One region of the Pseudomonas sp. SMSB3 genome, then DNA from elsewhere that is predicted to be linked to it. Evidence: predicted binding sites of a transcription regulator. Region 1 holds the regulator's gene; the other holds the start of a gene.
What was found. Region 1 encodes sigma-54, which starts transcription at its own class of promoters, with help from an activator protein. Its sites were predicted from a motif close to ANTGGCATNNANNTTGCTNT; they were not measured.
Positions count from the first base shown of each region.

Region 2: the regulator sigma-54 is predicted to act here: its motif matches at 2,265-2,284, upstream of flgB (flagellar basal body rod protein FlgB).

Region 1 covers NZ_JBKGGV010000001.1:311,793-316,203, forward strand. The annotation lists gene ptsN (PTS IIA-like nitrogen regulatory protein PtsN) at 1-381, opposite strand, end outside; gene hpf (ribosome hibernation-promoting factor, HPF/YfiA family) at 394-702, opposite strand; gene ACLEJW_RS01435 (RNA polymerase factor sigma-54) at 781-2,274, opposite strand; gene lptB (LPS export ABC transporter ATP-binding protein) at 2,448-3,173, opposite strand; gene lptA (lipopolysaccharide transport periplasmic protein LptA) at 3,174-3,698, opposite strand; gene lptC (LPS export ABC transporter periplasmic protein LptC) at 3,685-4,257, opposite strand; gene ACLEJW_RS01455 (KdsC family phosphatase) at 4,266-4,411, opposite strand, start outside.
Region 2 covers NZ_JBKGGV010000021.1:19,129-23,539, forward strand. The annotation lists gene ACLEJW_RS22285 (chemotaxis protein CheV) at 1-615, shown strand, start outside; gene cheR (protein-glutamate O-methyltransferase CheR) at 668-1,495, shown strand; partial or broken gene ACLEJW_RS22295 (T6SS immunity protein Tdi1 domain-containing protein) at 1,640-2,057, opposite strand; gene flgB (flagellar basal body rod protein FlgB) at 2,332-2,739, shown strand; gene flgC (flagellar basal body rod protein FlgC) at 2,743-3,186, shown strand; gene flgD (flagellar hook assembly protein FlgD) at 3,202-3,909, shown strand; gene flgE (flagellar hook protein FlgE) at 3,941-4,411, shown strand, end outside.

The DNA.
Region 1 (4,411 bases):
GCGATCGAGCATGCTGGCGATCTGGCGCAGCAGTTCAAGATGGGCATCGGTGGCGGCTTCCGGGACCAAGAGGACGAAGAGCAAATCCACCGGGGCGCCATCGATGGCGTCATAGTCGATCGGCGCATCCAGGTGCATCAGAGCGCTGACAGGGGAGGAACAGCCTTCGAGTCGGCAGTGGGGAATGGCAATGCCATTGCCAAAGCCGGTAGAGCCCAGTTTCTCGCGCGCGATGAGCTTTTCGAAGACATCTTGCATGACAAGCTCGGGCACTTGCTCGGCAATGACGGTGGCGACCTTTTCCAGGGCGCGCTTCTTGCTGCCGCCCGGCACGTTCACCAGGGAACGGCCGGGGGTCAGGATGGTTTCAAGTCGGATCATGGATGAGAGGGATCAGCGGGCAGCTGCACCTTGCAGCAGGCTTTGCTGTTTTTCCTTGTGTTTTTTCAGTTGGCGGTCGAGCTTGTCGGCCAAGGCATCGATGGCTGCATACATGTCTTCGTGTTCCGCGTTGGCAACCACTTCGCCGCCGGGAATCTGCAGGGTCGCCTCGACCTTCTGCTGCAATTTCTCGACTTTCATGATGACCTGCACGTTGGTGATCTTGTCGAAGTGACTCTCCACCCTGGCAAGCTTCTCGAGCACGTAATCGCGCAGCGGCTGGGTGACTTCTACATGCTGTCCACTGATATTGACTTGCATACAGCTTCTCCTTTATTGCCCGTGCATAAAGGGGCAGGTGTTGCACCTACCCCACAAACGCTGTGGCACACCCAGGGGCTACATCAGTCGCTTGCGCTCGCTCGACGGTGCGATGCCGAGGGACTCGCGGTACTTGGCGACGGTGCGACGGGCGACCTGGATGCCTTGTGCCTCCAGTAAACCAGCGATCTTGCTGTCACTCAATGGCTTTTTCTGATTTTCCGCTGCAACCAGTTTCTTGATGATCGCGCGGATCGCCGTGGACGAGCATTCGCCGCCCTCGGCGGTACTGACGTGGCTGGAGAAAAAGTATTTCAGTTCGTAGATGCCGCGTGGCGTGTGCATGTACTTCTGGGTGGTGACCCGCGAGATGGTCGACTCATGCATGCCCACCGCTTCGGCGATGTCGTGCAGCACCAGGGGCTTCATCGCTTCGTCACCGTGATCGAGGAAGCCGCGCTGGTGTTCGACGATCTGGGTGGCCACCTTCATCAGGGTCTCGTTGCGGCTTTGCAGGCTCTTGATGAACCAGCGCGCCTCCTGCAGCTGGTTGCGCATGAAGGTGTTGTCGGCGCTGGTGTCGGCCCGGCGCACGAAGCCCGCATACTGCGCGTTGACGCGCAGGCGCGGAATCGCTTCCTGGTTCAGCTCGACCAGCCAGCGGTCGCTGTCCTTGCGCACGATGACGTCCGGCACCACGTACTCAGGCTCGCTCGATTCGATCTGCGAGCCGGGGCGGGGATTGAGGCTCTGTACCAGCTCGATGACCTGGCGCAGCTCATCTTCCTTGAGCTTCATGCGGCGCATCAGCTGGCTGTAGTCGCGGCTGCCGAGCAGGTCGATGAAATCGCTGACCAGGCGCTGGGCCTCAGCCAACCATGGCGTGTTGTGCGGCAGCTGGCGCAGTTGCAGCAGCAGGCACTCGCCCAGGTTGCGCGCGCCGACGCCGGCGGGCTCGAACTGCTGGATACGGTGCAGCACGGCTTCGACTTCGTCGAGCTCGATGTCGAGTTCAGGGTCGAAGCCTGCGCAAATTTCCTCGAGGGTATCTTCCAGGTAGCCCTGGCCGTTGATGCTATCGATCAGGGTAACTGCGATCAGCCGATCGGTATCGGACATCGGTGCCAGGTTGAGCTGCCACAGCAGGTGGCTTTGCAGGCTTTCGCCGGCCGAGGTGCGGGTGGTGAAATCCCACTCATCGTCATCGTTGCTGGGCAGGCTGCTGGCGCTGGTCTGGTAGATGTCTTCCCAGGCGGTGTCGACGGGTAGCTCGTTGGGGATTCGCTCGTTCCACTCACCGTCTTCGAGGCTTTCAGCGCTGGTGCTGCTTTCCTGGAAGCTGCTCTCTTGAGTCTCGGCGACCGGCTTGTTCTCGGCGTTGTCGGCCATCGGGTCGCTATTGTCGAAGTCGTCGCCGTCTTCCTGGCGCTCGAGCATCGGATTGGACTCCAGCGCTTCCTGGATCTCCTGCTGGAGGTCCAGTGTGGACAGCTGGAGGAGGCGAATGGCCTGTTGCAACTGCGGGGTCATCGTCAGTTGCTGGCCCATTTTTAGGACGAGCGATGGTTTCATGGCTGGGGCTTAATACCTTGTTCGCCGGCGCGCATGCGCCATCCACTACACGAGGGCGCCGGAGCGCCAAATTCAAGCAAGTTTTATGCCTCAAATTGTAGCGTTTGCCTAGAGCACCGTAACAACTTAAGCCCAGCAGGGCGAGCTTGCCAGTGCTCCCGGCAGGTCTGGATTCAGAGTCGGAACTCGTGGCCCAGGTAGACTTCCTTGACCAGGTCGTTGGCCAGGATGGTCTCGGCGTCGCCCTCGGCGATCAGACGACCGTCGTTGACGATATAGGCCGTTTCGCAGATATCCAACGTCTCGCGGACGTTGTGGTCGGTGATCAATACACCGATTCCCTTGGCCTTGAGGTGGTGGATGATCTGCTTGATGTCGCCAACCGAAATCGGGTCGACACCGGCAAAGGGTTCGTCGAGCAGGATGAACTTCGGCGCGGTGGCCAGGGCGCGGGCAATCTCGACGCGGCGGCGCTCACCACCGGACAGGCTCATGCCAAGGTTGTCGCGGATATGGCTGATGTGGAATTCCTGCAGCAGGCTTTCCAGCTCTTTGCGCCGGCCTTCACGGTCGAGTTCCTTGCGCGTTTCGAGGATCGCCATGATGTTGTCGGCCACCGACAGCTTGCGGAAGATCGACGCTTCCTGTGGCAGGTAACCGATCCCGGCACGTGCACGGCCATGCATGGGCTGGTGGCTGACGTCGAGATTGTCGATCAGGACGCGTCCCTGATCGGCCTGGACCAGGCCCACGATCATGTAGAAGCAGGTGGTCTTGCCGGCGCCGTTGGGGCCGAGCAGGCCAACGATCTGCCCGCTGTCGATCGACAGGCTGACATCACGCACAACCTGGCGCCCCTTGTAGCTCTTGGCCAGGTGCTGGGCTTTGAGGGTTGCCATTTACTCGGCCTTCTTCTTCGGCTGGATCACCATGTCGATACGCTGACGTGGCTGCGTCACGTTACCACCGCGACCTGCGGTCGCCACCTGGGTCTTGGTGTTGTAGACGATCTTCTCGCCTTCGGTGGTGTTGCCTTCGTTCTCGACCTTGGCGCGGTCGGTGAGGATAACCGTGTCTTTTTGCGCCTGGTACTGGATGGTCACGGCCCAGCCTTTCATCTTCTCTGGCTTGGCGGTGCTCTGCTGCTGTTCGAAGTAGGCCAGGTTGCCCACCGATGTCACCACGTCGATGTCGCCGTTGGCGGCACGGGTCATGGTCACGGTATTGCCTTTGATCATCATCGAGCCCTGGGTGATGATCACATCGCCGGTGTAGGTCGCCACGCCTTGCTTGTCGTCCAGGTGCGCGTTGTCGGCCTGGATACGAATAGGCTGGTCACGGTCGGTCGGCAGGGCGAAGGCGCTCGCGCTTCCCAGTGCTGCGCTCAGGCTGAGCAAAAGGGGGAGGGTTTTAACGAGCCTCATACTGTCCTCTTACGTTAGAGAGCAAGTCCATCTTGCCTTCTTTCAAATACGCTTTCATTCCCTTGCCCGTGGTTGTACCACCGGCGCCGTCGATTCTAACGGCTTGCTCGGTCTGCGCATATTGCTTCTGTGGGAATACGGTCATGCGCGAGCTGGTGATGACCATTTCGCGCTGCTTTTCATCGGTACGCTGGACCCGCACGTTGTCGATCAACTCGACCTCGGAGCCGTCGGGGTTGACCTCGGCGCGCAGGCTTTGCACGTGCCACGGGAATTCGGTACCGCGATACATGTGCAGGTCAGGGGTCGTCACCAGTGTGACCTCGGTGGCCTTGAGGTGTTCGACCTTGTCTGCAGTCATTTCATATTGCAGCTTGCCGTCGGGCAGGTACTGCACGCTGTGGGCGTTGATCGCATAGTAGTCGATCGCGCTTTCATCGACCTGTGCCACCGGCTGGTCGAGGAAGCTCTCTGGGCTGACATTCCAGTAGCCGATGGCCGCCAGCAGTGCGGCGATCACCGCGAGCAACGCAATGTTGCGGGCTTTTTTGCTGAACATGGGCAACCTTACAGGTAGTTGGCGTTGGCAGCGTCCAGGGTGCCCTGGGCCTGCATGATCAGTTCGCAGAACTCGCGTGCCGCGCCCTCGCCGCCGCGCGCCTGGGTCACGCCGTGGGCGTGCTGGCGGACGAACGATGCGGCATTGGCCACGG
Region 2 (4,411 bases), on a different contig from region 1:
CTGGTGCATTCGGTCGAGCGCATCGTCAACATGAACTGGGAAGAGATCCATCCGCCACCCAAGGGCACCGGGCGCGATCACTACCTGACCGCGGTCACCCGTGTGGACAATCGCATGGTCGAGATCATCGACGTGGAAAAGGTCCTGGCTGAAGTCGCGCCGTCCTCCGAGTCGGTGTCTGCCGGTGTGATCGATGCCGAGGTGCAGGACAAGGCCACGTTGCTGCGGGTGCTGACCGTCGACGATTCGTCGGTGGCGCGCAAGCAGGTCAGCCGCTGCCTGCAGACGGTGGGGGTCGAGGTGGTGGCGCTCAACGACGGTCGTCAGGCCCTGGACTACCTGCGCAAGTTGGTGGACGACGGCAAGAAGCCTGAAGAGGAGTTTCTGATGATGATCTCCGACATTGAGATGCCGGAGATGGACGGCTATACCCTGACAGCGGCGATCCGCAGCGATCCACGCATGCAAAAATTGCACATCTGCCTGCATACTTCGCTGTCTGGGGTATTCAACCAGGCGATGGTGAAGAAGGTCGGGGCCGATGACTTCCTGGCCAAGTTCAAGCCGGACGACCTGGCCCAACGGGTGGTCGATCGGATCAAGGCAACGCATTGAGGCGGCCGGGGCAGTGCGCCCCGGCACCACTGATTGAAAAGAGGCGGCAGCAGTGTCTACGGGTAATTTGGAATTCGAACAGTTCAGGGTCTTCCTGGAAAAAGCCTGTGGCATCCTGCTGGGCGAAAATAAGCAGTACCTGGTCTCCAGCCGTCTCAACAAGCTCATGGAACAGCAGGGCATCAAGAGCCTCGGCGAGCTGGTGCAGCGCATCCAGACCCAACCGCGCAGCGGCTTGCGCGAGCAGGTGGTCGATGCCATGACCACCAACGAGACCCTGTGGTTTCGCGACACCTATCCCTTCGAGGTGCTGAAGAACAAGGTCATCCCCGAGTTCATCCGCAACAACCCGGGCCAGCGCCTGCGCATGTGGTCGGCTGCCTGCTCCTCGGGCCAGGAGCCGTATTCGATCTCGATGGCCATCGATGAATTCGAGCGCAGCAACCTTGGCCAACTGAAGATGGGCGCACAGATCGTCGCCACCGACCTGTCCGGGTCGATGCTGACCAACTGCAAAACTGGCGAATACGACAGCCTGGCAATCGCTCGCGGCCTGTCCCAGGAGCGCCTGCAGCGCTACTTCGACACCAAGGGCCCCGGCCGCTGGGCGGTCAAGCCGGCGATCCGCAGCCGTGTCGAGTTCCGCTCCTTCAACCTGCTCGACAGCTACGCCAGCCTCGGCAAGTTCGACATCGTGTTCTGCCGCAACGTGCTGATCTACTTCTCGGCCCAGGTCAAGAAGGACATCCTGATGCGTATCCACAGCACTTTGAAGCCGGGCGGTTACCTGTTCCTCGGTGCCTCCGAGGCGCTGAACGGGTTGCCCGACCATTACCAGATGGTCCAGTGCAGCCCGGGGATCATTTACCAGGCCAAGTGAGCGGCAGGTGGGCCTGGTTTGCGCTGACATGCCCACCCCCTCGAGCGCCGCGCTGGCGGCATTCGAGGTTGGGTTGTACACCACGTTCTGCCTTGCGTGCTGCTGCTGCCAGCGGCACCGAGTGCGAGAGCATGGAAGCCTTGCTCATGTCGGTACTTCGAAGAAAAAATACGGCTCCAGGTCTGTGAATTGGGAAAGGAAGATCAAATGCTCTGCGGCGCTGACGTTCTTCAAGAACTTGAGTTGATCCGAGCCGCCCAGCATGAGGGCAGGGAAAAAACCGTACATCTCGTCATGGTTGAGCTGGCCCAGTTCTTTCAAGGCCGGCTTGAACAGATCGTTGAAATCGTTGGGCTCGACTCGTGCAGAAAGGATAAAGCCTTGGAGCTCCGTCTCGAGCTCTTCTTTTGTTAAGCAGTCGCGATGGAAGCTATAGTGAGCACTCACGCTTGATAGTGTGACCGACGCGCCGGTTTTCCCTCCATAGGTAAAGGTCGCCGAAAGCGCTTCTAGCGATGAGATGATAAGCGTCTTGATGTTCGAGTGCCGTATCTTCGAGCCAAGACCGCTGTTCCTCGGCCGGTGGTCATGCTTGGTTGCATCAAATGGCCCAGGGCTCATCCGTCACTGCCGTCAATTTTTTGCTTTGCCGCCGTGGCCGCCCGCTATTTGCCGCTTTTGCTCCTCAAGGCGGAAGCACTTTGCCGCTTTTCTGGCATCCGGTCGCTGCCGGGCTCCCTGCAGCCCAGCAATTCCGCGCCTTCGCAAATCTGGCACAGCCCTTGCTAAAGATTGGCCAACGACCATTGCGGCCTACCTTCGAAGGTTTTCCCGACATGAGCATCAGTTTTGACAAGGCGCTAGGCATTCATGAAAAGGCCCTGGGCTTTCGTGCGCAGCGCGCTGAAGTACTGGCCAACAATATCGCCAATGCCGATACCCCCAACTACAAGGCGCGTGACATGGACTTCTCGTCGGTACTCGCCGCCGAAAGCCAGAAGCAGCAGAACGGCCGCTTCGCCATGGACCGCACCAACAGCCGCCATATAGAGGCCGAAGGCCTGGCGATGGCCGATGACAGCATGCAGTACCGGGTGCCGACCCAGCCGTCGATCGACCAGAACACCGTGGACGCCCACATCGAGCAGTCCAACTACACGGAAAACGCCATCGGCTTCCAGGCCAGCTTCACCCTGCTCAACAGCAAATTCAAAGGGCTGGTGTCGGCCCTGCGCGGAGAGTAATCCATGTCCCTTTCCAGTGTTTTCAACATTGCCGGCAGTGGCATGAGCGCGCAGAACACCCGCCTCAACACCGTCGCCTCCAACATCGCCAACGCCGAGACCGTCTCTTCGAGCATCGACCAGACCTACCGCGCCCGTCACCCGGTGTTCGCCACCACCTTCCAGAATGCCCAGGCCGGCGTCGGCCAGTCGCTGTTCGAAGACCAGGGCCAGGCCGGGCAGGGCGTGCAGGTGCAAGGCATCGTCGAAGACCAGAGCACGCTGGAGGCGCGGTACGAGCCCAACCATCCGGCGGCGAACAAGGACGGCTACGTCTACTACCCCAACGTCAACGTGGTCGAAGAGATGGCTGACATGATCTCTGCCAGCCGTGCGTTCCAGACCAACGCCGAGCTGATGAACACCGCCAAGAACATGATGCAGAAGGTCCTGACCCTGGGTCAGTGATAAGGAATCCGAACCATGGCAGTCGACAGCAGTAGCGGTGTCAACCTTAACGACGTGATCGCCAACTCCGGCGTCAAGTCAGGCTCGCAGAACAAGTCCTCGACCAACGCCGCCACCGGTGGCCAGGCGCTGGGCAAGGATGCGTTCCTGCAGTTGCTGGTCACCCAGATGCAACACCAGAACCCGCTGGATCCACAGGACAACAGCGAATTCGTCGCCCAGCTGGCGCAGTTCAGCAGCCTCGAAGGCATCACTTCGCTCAACCAGTCGGTCAGCGCCATTACCAGCGCCATGGCCTCGTCCCAGGCGCTGCAAGCCTCCTCTCTGGCCGGGCGCTCGGTGATCGTGCAGAACGACAAGGCCGTGGTCGACACCAGCAGCAGCTTCAATGCCCAGTTCGTGGTGCCGCAGAACACCTCCGAGGCGAAGATCACCATCACCGACAAGGACGGCAACACGGTCAAGACCATCGAGCTTGGCGAGCAGAAAGCCGGCTACGGCGATTTCATCTGGGACGGCACCAACGACAAGGGCGAGAAAGTCGACCCAGGCACCTACACCTTCACCGCCACCACCACCGTCGATGGCAAGGCCGTGCAGATGAACACCCTGCTGCCGGCCAAGGTCACCAGCGTAAGTTTCAACAGCACCGGCGAGATGGTGCTGAACCTGGCAGGGGTGGGCAAAGTGTCCCTGTCCGACGTCCAAACCATCGGTATCTAAGGCCGACAGAACGGCAACAAGGAGCAACAGCATGTCTTTCAATATCGGCCTTAGCGGTCTGTACGCAGCCAACAAGCAACTCGACGTCACCGGCAACAACATCGCCAACGTCAACACCACCGGCTTCAAGTCCTCGCGCGCCGAGTTCGCCGATGTCTACGCCGGCGCCAACCGCCTGGGCGTGGGCAAGAACCAGGTCGGTAACGGCGTGCGCCTGGCGGCGATCTCCCAGCAGTTCAGCCAGGGTGACGTCAACAACACCGGCAACGTGCTGGACATGGGCATCCAGGGCCAGGGCTTCTTCGTGCTCTCGGACAACGGTGCGCGCGTCTACACCCGTGCCGGCGCCTTCCAGAACAGCAAGGACAACTTCGTCGTCACCTCCGATGGCCTGCGCCTGCAGGGCTACGCTGCCGATGAAAACGGCAACATCAAGCGCGGCGTGCTGACTGACCTGAAGATCGACACCTCGTCGCTGGCGCCCAAGGCCACCAGCCTGATC